Regions from separate parts of the Streptomyces sp. NBC_00090 genome, predicted to be linked through region 1. Evidence: riboswitches for the same ligand, from Rfam matches in the RefSeq annotation. Region 1 holds a riboswitch; each other region holds the start of a gene.
The links. Region 1 has a riboswitch for cyclic di-AMP ahead of OG361_RS33120 (peptidoglycan DD-metalloendopeptidase family protein). Riboswitches for the same ligand answer to the same signal wherever they lie in the genome.

Region 2: linked by a shared signal. The riboswitch ahead of OG361_RS15955 (transglycosylase family protein) and the one ahead of OG361_RS33120 (peptidoglycan DD-metalloendopeptidase family protein) in region 1 are both predicted to bind cyclic di-AMP.
Region 3: linked by a shared signal. The riboswitch ahead of OG361_RS39655 (transglycosylase SLT domain-containing protein) and the one ahead of OG361_RS33120 (peptidoglycan DD-metalloendopeptidase family protein) in region 1 are both predicted to bind cyclic di-AMP.

Annotation. Positions count from the first base shown of each region.
Region 1 covers NZ_CP108224.1:7,421,676-7,426,010, forward strand. The annotation lists gene OG361_RS33105 (helix-turn-helix domain-containing protein) at 1-422, shown strand, start outside; gene OG361_RS33110 (DUF6126 family protein) at 473-628, shown strand; gene OG361_RS33115 (tyrosine-protein phosphatase) at 671-1,492, opposite strand; cyclic di-AMP (ydaO/yuaA leader) riboswitch at 1,885-2,040, shown strand; gene OG361_RS33120 (peptidoglycan DD-metalloendopeptidase family protein) at 2,045-3,136, shown strand; gene OG361_RS33125 (SGNH/GDSL hydrolase family protein) at 3,311-4,105, shown strand; gene OG361_RS33130 (STM4011 family radical SAM protein) at 4,092-4,335, opposite strand, start outside.
Region 2 covers NZ_CP108224.1:3,644,160-3,648,494, forward strand. The annotation lists gene eno (phosphopyruvate hydratase) at 1-482, opposite strand, end outside; gene OG361_RS15955 (transglycosylase family protein) at 876-1,604, opposite strand; cyclic di-AMP (ydaO/yuaA leader) riboswitch at 1,608-1,824, opposite strand; gene OG361_RS15960 (transglycosylase family protein) at 2,039-3,100, opposite strand; gene OG361_RS15965 (cytochrome P450) at 3,285-4,335, opposite strand, start outside.
Region 3 covers NZ_CP108224.1:8,951,129-8,955,463, forward strand. The annotation lists gene OG361_RS39650 (phosphoribosyltransferase family protein) at 1-936, shown strand, start outside; gene OG361_RS39655 (transglycosylase SLT domain-containing protein) at 930-1,844, opposite strand; cyclic di-AMP (ydaO/yuaA leader) riboswitch at 1,849-2,032, opposite strand; gene OG361_RS39660 (hypothetical protein) at 2,401-3,006, shown strand; gene OG361_RS39665 (phosphocholine-specific phospholipase C) at 3,069-4,335, opposite strand, start outside.

The sequences.
Region 1 (4,335 bases):
GCATCTACGGTACGACGGTCTCCGAGCTGCTCGGTGAGGCTCCTCCCGAGCACGACCCCGTCGTCCGGGCCGGCCGCTCCGAGCCCGTGGAGGCCGACGGCTGGGTCTACCGGCAGGCGGGCGGCGCCGGGCGCGCGCTCCAGTGCCTGCGCGTCCACGTGCCGTACGCCACCCGGGCCGACATCGTGCGCGTCCACCCCGGCGAGGAGTGGATCCACGTCCTGGAGGGGCGGGTGCGGCTCGCGCTCGGCGAGGCCGTGCACGTCCTCGATCCCGGGGACAGCGCGCACTTCGACTCGCTCACCCCGCACCGCATCGGCGCCGCCACGTCCGGCGGGGCCGAGCTGCTCTTCGTCCACACCCTGATGCAGAGCCCCGTCGCCGAGCTGTGCCTCGGCGACGGGACCCCGCACCGGCGCTGAACCTTCGTGGCCACTCCCACGGAGTGACTGTTCCTTCGGAAAGGACCGATATGTCCGAGAAGTCCGCACCGGTCACCGGCGAGGAGCGCGGTGAAGGCAAGTTCCCCAAGGGGCTCGTGCTCCGCCTCTTCGCCTACCTGGTCGCCGGCCACCTCTTCGCCGGCTTCCTCTACCTGCTGTTCATGCTCGGCGGGCAGAACCAGTAGGCGAAGGGGTGGACGGACCGGCGGGCGGGCGCGTGGGCGGGGCTACGCCTCGGCGAGCATGCGCTCCCGCAGCCGCTCGCGGGTCTCCGGGGTCAGCTTGAGCCCCTCCGTGAGGTAGGTCTCCACCGATCCCCAGGTCGCGTCGATCGTCTCGAACGCGGCCCGCAGATACTCCACCCGCGCGTCGAAGAGCGGGCTCAGCAGCTCCATCACCTCGGGCGACATCGCGTCCGGGGCGGTGGAGCTGCGGCGTACCTTGTACCGGCGGTGCGGGTCGTTCGACAGCACGTAGTCGGCCTCGATCGCCTCCCGCTCGACGCCGAGGGCGAGCAGGGTGACCGCGATGGAGAGACCGGCGCGGTCCTTGCCGGCCGCGCAGTGCATCAGGGCCGGGAGGCTCTCCTCGGCCATGGAGTGCAGGATCCGGCTGTGCTCCGAAGTCCGCTCGACCACCATTTTCCGGTACGAGTCGGACATACGGGTCGCCGCTTTGCCCTCGCCCAGGATCCCCCGCAGCTGCGCGATGTCACCGTCGCGCACCAGCTTCCAGAACTCCTTGCCGTCGGCCGGGTCATTGAGAGGTATGTGCACGTTCCGCACGCCGGGGAGCTCGACGTCCTCGCCCTCGACCTTCCGGTCGGCGTCGTTGCGGAAGTCGAAGACGGTGTGCAGGCCGAGTGAGGAGAGGAAGACGGCATCGCTCTCGGTGGCGTGGGCGAGGTGGCCGCTGCGGAAGAGGCGGCCGGGTCGCACGGCGCGCCCGTCCGTCGTCGGCAGGCCGCCCACGTCCCGGAAGTTCCGGACCTCCGCCAGCTCGGGTTCGTTCGCTTCGGTGGGCGGGGCCTGCGGCAGCTGCTGCGTCACGGATGCTCCTGGGTGTCGACGTTCGGGCGCCCGATGCGAGATCGGTTCCTGGGGCAATCATCCAGGCGGGACCGGTCGGGCGCACCCCCTCGGACGGTAATGGGTGATCTGTCCGAATTAGGGCCTTGTGTATAACGCGCCCTGTTTACGGGTGAGATGGCGTTCGGCGCGTGAGCAGGGTCATAGAGGTGACGGATCGTGGCCGGGAGCCCGGAGCAATTGCCGTACGGAAAAAGGAAATCGAAGGACCGTCATCCACGGAGGGTGACCGGAATTCCGGTGGAAAAGCGGAACGGGTAATGCCGGGGGAAATCAGTGGCTTGTCCGTGTCGAACCGCTCGTCTAGCGTCACCGTCAATCCGGTCGGACCGCCGAATCCTGCCACCGTCCGGAACCCGCACTCATCAAATGTGTGGCAGGAGCGGGGGACCCAGGAAGTACGCCGGTCCCGCGACGCAGGACGGCTCGGGGTGAAGCCGCGTGAGAACGCGGCCGGGCATCTCCAGTCCGAACCCGACAGCTCACCTCGTAGGCGCCGGAGAGGAATTCGCCATGCCCGCGAAGGGTAAGCACCGCCGTCCCAAGATCAACCCGATCACGCGTGGAATCGTCGCCGCCGGTACCGGAGGCGCAGTCGTCGCCCTCCCGCTCTTCGGTGCGACCGGCGCCCACGCCGCCGAGCAGGCCGCCCCGGCCGCCGTTCCCGCCCAGGCCGTCGCCGCCGCCGCCCAGGTGAAGGCCCCCGCCGCCCTTCGGGCCGCGCCCGCCGCCGCCGTGAAGGCCGCCCCGACGACGTACTCCGTCGTCCGCGGCGACTACCTGTCGAAGATCGCGGTCGAGCACCACCTCGCCGGTGGCTGGCAGAAGCTGTACGAGGACAACCGCCAGGTCGTCGGCGAGAACCCTTCGCTGATCCTGCCCGGCATGAAGCTCACCCTCGGCGCCAAGAGCACCGCCAAGGCCTCCGCCCCGAAGGCCGCCCACAAGCGCGTCGCGCCCAAGGCCGCCGCCCCGAAGGCCGCTCCGAAGGCCGAGTCGGAGAGCGGCTCGTCGCAGGCCTCCGGCGAGGAGACCCGCGCCTCCCGCGGCACCGAGCGCGACTCCGCCCCGGCCGCCACCGCCGCGCAGCCGGACGCCTCGACCTCCGCGCAGTCGGACGCCTCGACCTCCTCGCAGCCGGACGCCTCGACCTCCGCGCAGTCGGACGCCTCGACCTCCTCGCAGTCCACCGGTTCCTCCTCCGGCTGGGTCGCCCCCGTCGACGGCGGCATCTCCACCCCGTACCGCGCCTCCGGCTCCATGTGGTCCTCCGGCTACCACACGGGTGTCGACTTCATCGCCTCCTCCGGTACGACCGTCCGCGCCGTGGGCGCCGGCACCGTCGTCTCGGCCGGCTGGAGCGGCGCCTACGGCAACGAGGTCGTCATCCAGCACTCCGACGGCAGCTACTCGCAGTACGCGCACCTCTCCTCCCTCTCCGTCTCGTCCGGCCAGTCGGTCAGCGGCGGCCAGCAGATCGGCCTCTCCGGCTCGACCGGCAACTCCACCGGCCCGCACCTGCACTTCGAGATCCGCACCTCGCCGAACTACGGCGCCGACATCGACCCGCTCGCGTACCTGCGCCAGCACGGCGTCTCCATCTGACGCGGTCGCACAGCTGGCGGCCCGGCACCCCTGTGCCGGGCCGCCAGTGTGTTCCTGACATATTCGGGAGCGTATTCCGGCTTGGTGGAATCTTTATCGGTGGCATATCTCACCCGCCGTCAACCCTTCCTTACGGTCGCGTAGGTCACATCCGAAAGGGAAGGATGTGCTCCCGTGGCAGACGATTCGAGATCAAGAGACAAGAACGCATTCGGGTCGTACGCGGCGATCGGTGACAGCTTCACCGAGGGCGTCGGAGACCCCGGACCCGACGGGACGTACGTCGGCTGGGCGGACCGCTTCGCGGTGCTGCTCGCCGACCAGCTGCCGGAGCACGACGCCTTCCGCTACGCCAACCTGGCCGTACGCGGGCGCCTGCTCGACCAGATCGTGGCGGAACAGGTCCCCCGGGCGAAGGAACTCGCCCCCGACCTGGTGACCTTCTGTGCCGGCGGCAACGACATCATCCGGCCCGGCACCGACCCCGACGACGTGGCCGAGCGCTTCGAGCGCGCCGTCGCGGACCTGACCTCCGCCGTCGGCACCGTCATGGTGACCACCGGCTTCGACACCCGTGACATCCCCGTGCTCCGACACCTGCGCGGGAAGATCGCCACCTACACCGCCCACGTCCGGTCCATCGCGGACCGCTACGACTGCCCGGTCCTCGACCTGTGGTCCCTCAAGTCCGTGCAGGACCTGCGGGCCTGGGACGACGACCGGCTGCACCTCTCGCCCGACGGCCACACCCGGGTCGCCCTGCGCGCCGCCCAGGTCCTCGGCCTGCCCGTGCCCGCCGACCCGGACCAGTCGTGGCCGCCGCGCCCCCCGCGCGGCACGCTGGAGGTGCGGCGCGACGACATCCACTGGGCCAAGGAGTACCTCGTGCCCTGGATCGGGCGCAGGCTGCGTGGCGAGAGCTCGGGCGACCACGTCGAGGCGAAGCGCCCCGACCTCATGCCCCTGTAGCTCCGGGAAGTGCGACGACGCCGGCCGGGATCCGCTCCAGGACCCCGCCGGCGAACACGTCGTACAGCGGCAGCGTCTCCAGGTGGACGTAGCCGATGTGGCAGTCGCAGACGGCGAGCGGGCAGGCCCGGGGGCGGAGCGCGGCGCGGTACGAGCCGTCGTACAGGTTGCCCAGCTCGGCCTTGACGAAGTGGCAGCGCCGGACCGTCCCCTCGCCGTCCACCGAGATC
Region 2 (4,335 bases), 3.8 Mb from region 1:
TTGGAGTCGGCGTGCGACCCACCGTTGAGGATGTTCATCATCGGAACGGGCAGCAGGTGCGCGTTCGGGCCGCCGAGGTAGCGGAAGAGCGGCAGGTCCGAGGCCTCGGAGGCGGCGTGGGCCACGGCGAGCGAGACGCCGAGGATGGCGTTGGCGCCGAGCGAGCCCTTGTTCTCGGTGGCGTCCAGGTCGAACATGGCCTGGTCGATCAGGCGCTGCTCGGTGGCGTCGTAGCCGACGAGCTCCGGGCCGATCTGCTCGATGACGGCGAGGACGGCCTTCTCGACACCCTTGCCGAGGTAGCGGTTGGGGTCACCGTCGCGAAGCTCGATGGCCTCGAACGCACCGGTGGAGGCACCGGACGGAACAGCAGCACGACCGGTGCTGCCGTCGTCGAGGCCGACCTCGACCTCGACCGTGGGGTTGCCTCGGGAGTCCAGGATTTCCCGGGCTACGACGACGTCGATGGACGGCACGAGCATCTCCTTCTGGGATGTGACGCTGGATGTGACGCAAGGTCGGTGCAGGGTCGCTTGGCCTTGCGACAAGAGCCTAACCGGCTCCGGGGCTCCGGTCGGCCGTGCGCCCGCCCCCTGGGACGAAAAAGGACCCAAGGGCATGCATGTCGGGACGAAGGGCCCCAGATCTACTGGACGGTAACCGTCAGGTCCCGGCCTCTTCCCCTCTTCTACGACTTCTCCGGCTCCGGGAAACGGCTCCGGGAACGACTCCGAGAAGCGGCCCCGGAAACGGCTCCGGGAAACGCGGAACCCCGGTCCGGCGCGCACGGGGGAAGGGCGCGCCGGACCGGGGTGGTCACCGCGGGAGGGTCGTGGGGGCCGCGTGAGCCGCCGGACTCAGGCGGACCGCCGGGCTCACTTGAGGTGGAGCTGCTGGCCCGGGTAGATGAGGTCGGCGTTGTCGACGACGTCCTTGTTCAGCTCGAAGAGCTTGGCCCAGCCGCCGCTGACGCCCTGCGCCTGAGCGATCTTGCTGAGGGTGTCGCCGGCCTTCACCTTGTACTCGCCGTCACCCTTCTCGACCGTCTTGCCGGTCGGGGTGGTGACGGTCTTCTTGGCGGCCTTCGGCGCGGCCTGCTGCTTCGGGGCCTGGCGCTGCTCGCTGCGGGTGGTCGGCTGCTCGGCCTTCCGCTCCGGGCGCGGCTGCTGGGTCTGGGCAGGCTGCTGCGTCTGCTGCTGCGGCGCGCTCTCGGCGGCGCCGCCGTCGTACGAGGCGCTGGAGAGGCCCACGCCACAGCTCGGCCAGGCACCCTTGCCCTGGCCCGCGAGGACCTTCTCGGCGATGGCGATCTGCTGGGACTTCGACGCCTGGTTGGCGGTCGAGGCGTAGGCGGTGCCGCCGTACGCGGCCCAGGTGGAGGCCGAGAACTGCAGGCCGCCGTAGTAGCCGTTGCCCGTGTTGATGGACCAGTTGCCGCCGGACTCGCACTGGGCGACACGGTCCCACTCGGAGGCCGTGGCGGCCGAGGCGGTGCCCGCGGTCATCAGCGGGGCGGCCACGGCGACACCGGTGACGCCGACGAGCGTGACGACCTGGGTGGCCTTGGAGGGACGGCGGTGTTTGCCCTTGCCGGAAAACAGCATGGAGATTCTCCTCACCGACGCCTACGAGGTGAGCTGTCGGGTTCGGGCCAATGAGTGCCCGGCCGCGTGTCCTAGCACGCGACTTAACCCCAAGCCGATCGTCGGCCGTCTGTCTCAACGGCCGGGGCCGGCACTTACCTTGGGTCCCCCGCTCCTGCCTACGGCGCTTACGCGACGACTGTTCCCATCGGCCGACGGCAGGATTCGGCGTTTCGGTCGACGGGGCCCGCGGTGGCGAGCGGTTACGACCGTAGACACAGACCCACCGGAAGTTCAAAGAGGCGTATTGCGGAAATATCGCCCCTACTTGCCTTCCGGCGGGGAGTGTTTACGCAGGTGGGAGGTGACAGAAGCAGAGTTCTCGGACGTGACACGCCAGTTGGGGCGAAGAGACCCATGTCTCACTTGCCCAGAACCGGACATTCACCCCCGAACTACTCGGCCTTCCCTTCCGAATCGACCGTCAGGTCGAGGCTCTGACCAGGGAGGATGAGATCCGGATCGGCGCCCACGGCACCGCGGTTGGCGTCATAGAGGGCGCTCCAGCCGCCGGGGAGTTCGTTCTGCTGGGCGATTTCGGTCAGGTTGTCGCCCGGCCGCACGGTGTAGACACCCGAAGTGTCCTGACTGTCCGTTGCGCCCGAATTCTTCGCTTCGTCAGTCGTCGATGTTGCGGCGGGGCTTTCCGCCAGCTTGTCCGTCGATGAAGCGTGTCTACCTGATTCAGCCGAAGTGTCCGTCTTGCCGGTTTCCTCCGGAGCTGCCTCACCCCGGTGCTTGCCACTTCCGGGCGTGGCCGACGAAGTGTCACCCGTCGACGTATCGGGCGATCCGGGCGTAAGGGACGCATCGGGCGCGGCCGGGGTGGTCGGCGTCGTCGGGGCGATCGACGTACCCGGGGTACCGGGGGTCCCCGGGGTGCCCGGAGTGCCCGGAGTGGTCGGCGTCACCGGAGCGGTCGGGCTGACCGGCGTGGCGGGTGCGGCGGGGGTGATCGAGGCGGCGGGCGCCTTGGACGCCTCGCCGGAGGCGCCCGAACCGGCCGACGTGGCGGTCCCGGCCTTCTTGGCGGCCGCGGAGGTCTCCGCGGGCGCGGCCGGGACGCCGGCGGTCCGGTTCGACTCCGCCACGGGCCCGGTGGGCGCCGTCGTGGCGGTGGCCGGGCCGGGGTCCACCCCGGTGGCCCTGCCGTCGTTCTTCAGGCCGGCGATCGGCGCGCAGGTGGCCCAGTCGGTGCCGCCCCTGGCGAGCGCCTTCTCGGCGACCACGATCTGCTGGGCGCGGCTGGCCAGGTCGGCGCTGGGCGCGTACGCCAGGCCGCCGTTCCGCTCCCAGCTGTCCTGGGTGAACTGGAGGCCGCCGTACATGCCGTTGCCGAAGTTGGCACTCCACTGGCCGCCGGACTCGCACTCGGCGACCCGGTCCCAGGTGGCCGCGTCGGCGGCGGAGGCGGATCCGGCGGCGAGCAACGGCAGCGCCAGGGCGGATCCGGTCACTCCCGCGGCGACGACGATGGCGGGGGCCTGACGGGGGCGACGGTGTCGTCCGTTCCCGGAGCGCATAGGGAGGCCTTTCGCGTGACGGCTGAGACTGCCGGGAAACGTAGCGGCATTCGAACGCTCGTCACAAGTCGATGGACCCCCGATCACGTGAAGATCACATTTCTGACGTACCGTCAGCTCACTGCACCCGTACGGAAGGGGAGAATTCCACCGGAAGCGTGCGCAATCCCCGCATGATGAGTCCTCCGCGCCACCGGAGTTCGGCCGGATCGGCCGCAAGTCGCAGGTCCGGCAGGCGAGTCAGCAGGGTCGTCAGCGCCGCCTGCCCCTCCAGACGGGCGAGCGGCGCCCCGAGGCAGTAGTGGATGCCGTGCCCGTACCCGAGGTGCTGGTTGTCGCGCCGGGAGAGGTCGAGCGTGTCCGGGTCCGCGAACCGCGCCGGGTCCCGGTTCGCCGCCGCGAGCACGACGAGCACCGGGTCGCCCGCCGGGATCTCCTGCCCGCCGATGGTCAGCGCCTGCGTCGCGTACCGCCAGGTGGCCATCTCCACCGGCCCGTCGTACCGCAGCAGCTCCTCGACACCCGTCTCCAGGAGCCCGGTCTCCCCGGCGGCGATCGAGGCCTGGAGCCGCTCCCGCTGCTCGGGATGGCGCAGCAGCTGGTACACCCCGTTCCCGATGAGGTTCACGGTCGTCTCGAAACCGGCGAAGAGAATGATGAAGGCCATGGCGGCGGCCTCGTTCTCGGTGAGGTGCTCCCCGTGGTCGGAGGCCCTGATGAGCCCCGAGATGAGGTCCTCGCCGGGCTCCTCGCGCTTGCGGTGGATCAGCTCCGCGAGATAGCCGCGCATCTTCTTCACCGACCGGGCGACCCCGCCGCGCGGCCCGCCGCCGTGCCGGATCATCATCCCGGCCCAGTCCCTGAAGTCGTCCTGGTCCTCCGGCGGCACGCCGAGCAGGTCGCAGATCGCGTAGATGGGGAGCGGGAAGGCGAACTCGTGGATGAGGTCGGCGCTCCCCTTCTCCACGAAGTCGTCCATGAGCCGGTCGGTCAGCTCCTGCACGCGCGGCGCGAACTCCGCGACCCGGCGCGGGGTGAACGCCTTCGACACCAGCCGCCGCAGCCGGGTGTGGTCGGGCGGGTCGATGTTGAGCAGATGCGTCATCAGCTCGGCCTTGCGCTCCCCCGGGATGCCCGTCTTCCCCTTCGCGTGCGGGGACTCGTCGTGG
Region 3 (4,335 bases), 1.5 Mb from region 1:
GTGCCCCTCGACGGCAGGACGGTCGTCGTCGTCGACGACGGGCTCGCCACCGGCGCCACGGCCCTGGCCGCCTGCCGGGTGGTCCGCGCCAAGGGCGCCGCACGGATCGTCCTCGCGGTGCCGGTCGCACCGCACGGCTGGACCGCACGCCTCGGAGGCGAGGCCGACGAGACGGTCAGCGTCCACGCGCCTGACTTCTTCTACGCGATCGGCCAGTTCTACCAGGACTTCTCGCAGACCGCCGACGCGGAGGTGATCGCCTGCCTCGACCGCAGCAGGGCCGCTCGCGGCCCCGTCGTCCGGGACACGGACGTCAGGATCCCGGTGACCGGCACCACACTCGCCGGACGGCTCGCCGTGCCCGACGGCGCGACCGGCATCGTGCTGTTCGCCCACGGGAGCGGCAGCAGCCGTCACAGCCCCCGGAACCGGGCGGTCGCCGAGGCCCTGAACGGGGCGGGCCTCGGAACCCTCCTGTTCGACCTGCTCACCGAGACGGAGGCGACCGACCGGGCGCACGTCTTCGACACCCCGCTGCTCGCCGGCCGGCTGGTGAGCACCACCGAGTGGCTGACCGGACGCCCCGAGGGCGCCGGGCTGCCGCTGGGCTACTTCGGGGCGAGCACGGGCGCGGCTGCCGCGCTGTGGGCGGCGGCCGATCCCGGCTCCGGCGTCGTCGCCGTCGTCTCGCGCGGTGGCAGGCCCGACCTGGCGGGCGAACGCCTGGCGCGGGTGCGCGCCCCGACCCTCCTCGTGGTGGGGGGTCGGGACGCGCTCGTCCTGGATCTCAACCGGAGGGCTCAGGCCCTGCTGCGGTGCGAGAACAGGCTCACCGTGGTTCCGGGCGCCACTCACCTCTTCGAGGAGCCGGGGGCCCTGGAGGAGGTGTCGGAGCTCGCCACGGAGTGGTTCGCCGAGCACTTCCGGCGTCAGTAGGCCCCGTTGACGTTGTCGATGGAGCCGTAGCGGTCGGCCGCGTAGTTGCAGGCGGCGGTGATGTTGGCGACCGGGTCGAACAGATCCGTGGACGTGCCGGGCACGTGGTAGGCGTCGAAGGTCGGCTGGATCACCTGGAGCAGGCCCTTCGAAGGGGTGCCGGCCACGGCGTTGGAGTCCCAGAGGTTGATGGCCCGGGGGTTGCCGGAGGACTCGCGCATGACGTTGCGGAGGATTCCGTCGTACGAGCCGGGGATCCCGCGCTGGGCCATGATGTCCAGCGACTCACGGATCCAGCCGTCGAGGTTGTCGGCGTACCGGGCGGCGGCCGGGGCGGCCTGGGCGGCGGGAGCCGCGGCGGGAACAGCCTGTGCGGCGGAGCCGCCCGAGGTACCGGCCGCCGGGGCCGCCGCACGGCGCTCGGAGCGGTTCGCGCGGTCGGTCGTGGCAGAACTCTTCTTCTGCGCGGTGCTCTTCTTCGGCGCGGCACTCGGCGCGGGGGCAGCCTTCGCGGAATCCCGACGAATCGTCAGTTCAAGACCGGGGTGAATCAGTGACGGATTGCCACCCACAGCGGACTTGTTGGCCCGGTAAATCGCCTTCCAGCCGCCCTGAATTCCCTTCCTCTGGGCGATCAGGGAAAGCGAGTCACCGCTTACCACGGTGTACGTGCGCGCGGTGGCGGCTGCGGCGGCCGGCGCGGCCGCGGGCTGTGCGGCCAGGGCCGTGGCGGGCTGCGCGGCGAAGGACTGCGCGGCGGTCTTCGGTGCGGCCGTGACGGTCTCGGCGCCGGCCGTGGCCGGGACGACGAGCGGCAGGGCGAGGGCGGCACCGCCCGTGCCGGCGAGTGTGAGGCCACGGGAGACGGTGCGGCGGCGGGGGCGGCGGTGCTTACCGTGTGCAGGCATGACGGTTTCCTCTCCGGCGCCTGCGGGGTGAGCTGTCGGGTTCGGACGGGAGATGTCCGGCCGCGCGCACGCGGCTTCACCCCGAGCCGTTCCGGATTCCGGACCGGCGAATTCGTGGGTCCCCCGCTCCTGCCGTCGGGTGAAAGGGAGGTGTTTCAAGCGGCGGCAGGATTAGGCGTTCCGCTCGAATGGGGGTGACCGTAGGCCAGTAATGCGGCGGATAACAAGAGGAGCGGATCCACTGTGAGTCGAAAAGGATCACCGAATTCCAGAAATACAAGATCGACCGGGTTCGAGCCGCACTGAACTTCCGTGTGCGGTACGGCCTGCGGGTGTTCCGGTCCAGGGTGGTGCCCTCGGAAAGTGAACCGCGTCACCAGGTGAAGAATGTCCAAATATGCGACGTAATTCCTTTGGTGAGTGAATGGGTGGAAATTGACGCCTGTGGGTCATTCGTTCGCGCCGGCGTGCGTGCAGGGCGCGCCGGTGTGCGCAAAAGTCGCAAACTGGACATTCTTCTTGAAGGATGGGGTCACCCGACCCAGGAGTCAGCCGGATGTCACCCACCACCTCCCCGCACAGCCCGGACACCCTCGACCGCGAGGCGGCCGCTCTCTTCGAGAGCGCCACCTGGCAGCGCATCGTCACGGACTGGACAGCCCCCGCACCGGAACGGGCGCCGGAGCGCGCCGACTGGCGGTCCCTCCTCACCGTGCCCGTGGACCGGCTCGTGGCCGAGGCGCTCGACGCGCTGCCACCGGCGCCACCGGCCGAGCGCCGGCTCCCGGGCCGGATCGGGGCCGTACTCCCGGACCGTCTGCACGCCTGGCGCCGTATCGGCAGACCCGAACTGCGCCCCTCGGTCCACCTCGGCTACGCGCGCCTGGTGCTCACGGAGTGGGGCTGGCAGAACGCCCCGTACAAGCTGCGCGACGCGCGGGGAGCCCGCTGCGTCTGCGGCGCCCTCCTCGCGGCCCACCGGCTCGGCTACGGCAGCGCCGACACCATGAACGAGGCGGCCGCCTGGATCATGACCGAACTCAGATCGCAGGGGTGGCGCGAGCTGATCGGACCCTGGAACCGGGCCCCCGGTCGTACGGCCGCCGAGGCGGTGGACCTCCTCGACGCCACGATCCGCCGCGCCGCGTACGCCGGCCGCTGACCACCGCTCCGACCGGCGGTCGTCGAAGGACCGCCGGTCGGTGACGGGAGGGAGAGGGAGGTTCAGCCGGTGACGCTCGGGGCGCCCGTCTCGATGTGGCCGGTGTACCGGCGCGACCAGGTCCCGTCGATGTCGGCGAGGATCGTGAAGTCGTACCAGCCGCCGTTGTAGGCCACCGCGTTGAAGAAGTCCTCGCGGCTGGAGTTCGCCGGGACCGTGTACGTCCAGGGTCCGTCCGTGCGGTAGGCGTTCGAGCGGACGGTGAAGGTCACCGGTCCGCCGGAGGTGTTGGTCATCGTGAACCACAGGGCCGTCCGGCCCGTACCCGCGTCGGGCGCGAACCGGGCCGCGACCTCCACGGCCTTGCCCGCCTTGGACGCGTCGCCGATGAAGCGCCGCAGGAAGCGGTTGGGCCCCATCATCGAGATGTCGTACTTCCCGGAGCCCGACCCGAACCCGATGTTGAAGTAGTCGGAGGCCGTGCCGCCGGGGTCGACCGTGTACTGCCAGGCCGCCGTGTCGCGGTGCTGGTGCGGGTGGATCGAGAAGTGCGCCGCCCGCTTGGCCTCCGCCCCCTGGTTCGTCATCGAGAACCAGGCCAGGATCTTGCCCCCGGACCCGAACTCGAAGCGGTCGAGGTTGCCGTTCACCTGATACGGCAGCGCGCGTGCCGGACGCGTGCCGGACTCCTGCGCGGGCAGGGCGTTGTTCTGGGGCGCCGGGTTCGGGAGCGGGCCGCAGGTGGACTGGCCGATGACCTTCGCCGTGGAGGGGAGGCCGGCCGGCACCCCGTACACCGGGTGGGCGAAGTCGAAGACGCTCGTCAGGTCGCCCGTCACCCGGCGCCGCCAGGCGCTGATGTTCGGACAGGTGGCCGGCGTGCCGAGAGCCGCCGTCCAGGTCTCCATGAAGCGCAGGACGGAGGTGTGGTCGAAGACCTCGGAGCTCACCCAACCGCCCCGGGTCCACGGGGACATGACGATCATGGGAACGCGGAAACCGAGGCCGATCGGTACGCCGTCGAGGTACTCGCCCGGGGTCCCCGGCGGGGCGACCGGCGGCGGCACGTGGTCGAAGAAGCCGTCGTTCTCGTCGTAGTTGAGGAAGAGCACCGTCGAGTCGAAGACCTCGGCGTCGGCGGCCAGCGCGCGGTAGACGAGGTCGACGAAGTGCGCGCCGTCCCCGGGCGGGGCGTACGGGTGCTCGGAGAACGCCTCGCTCGCCACCACCCACGACACCTGCGGCAGCGTGCCCGCGACGACGTCGGCGCGGATCGCCGCGGCGATGTCGTCCGGAGTCGAACCGGTGACCTTGGGGACCGAACCCATG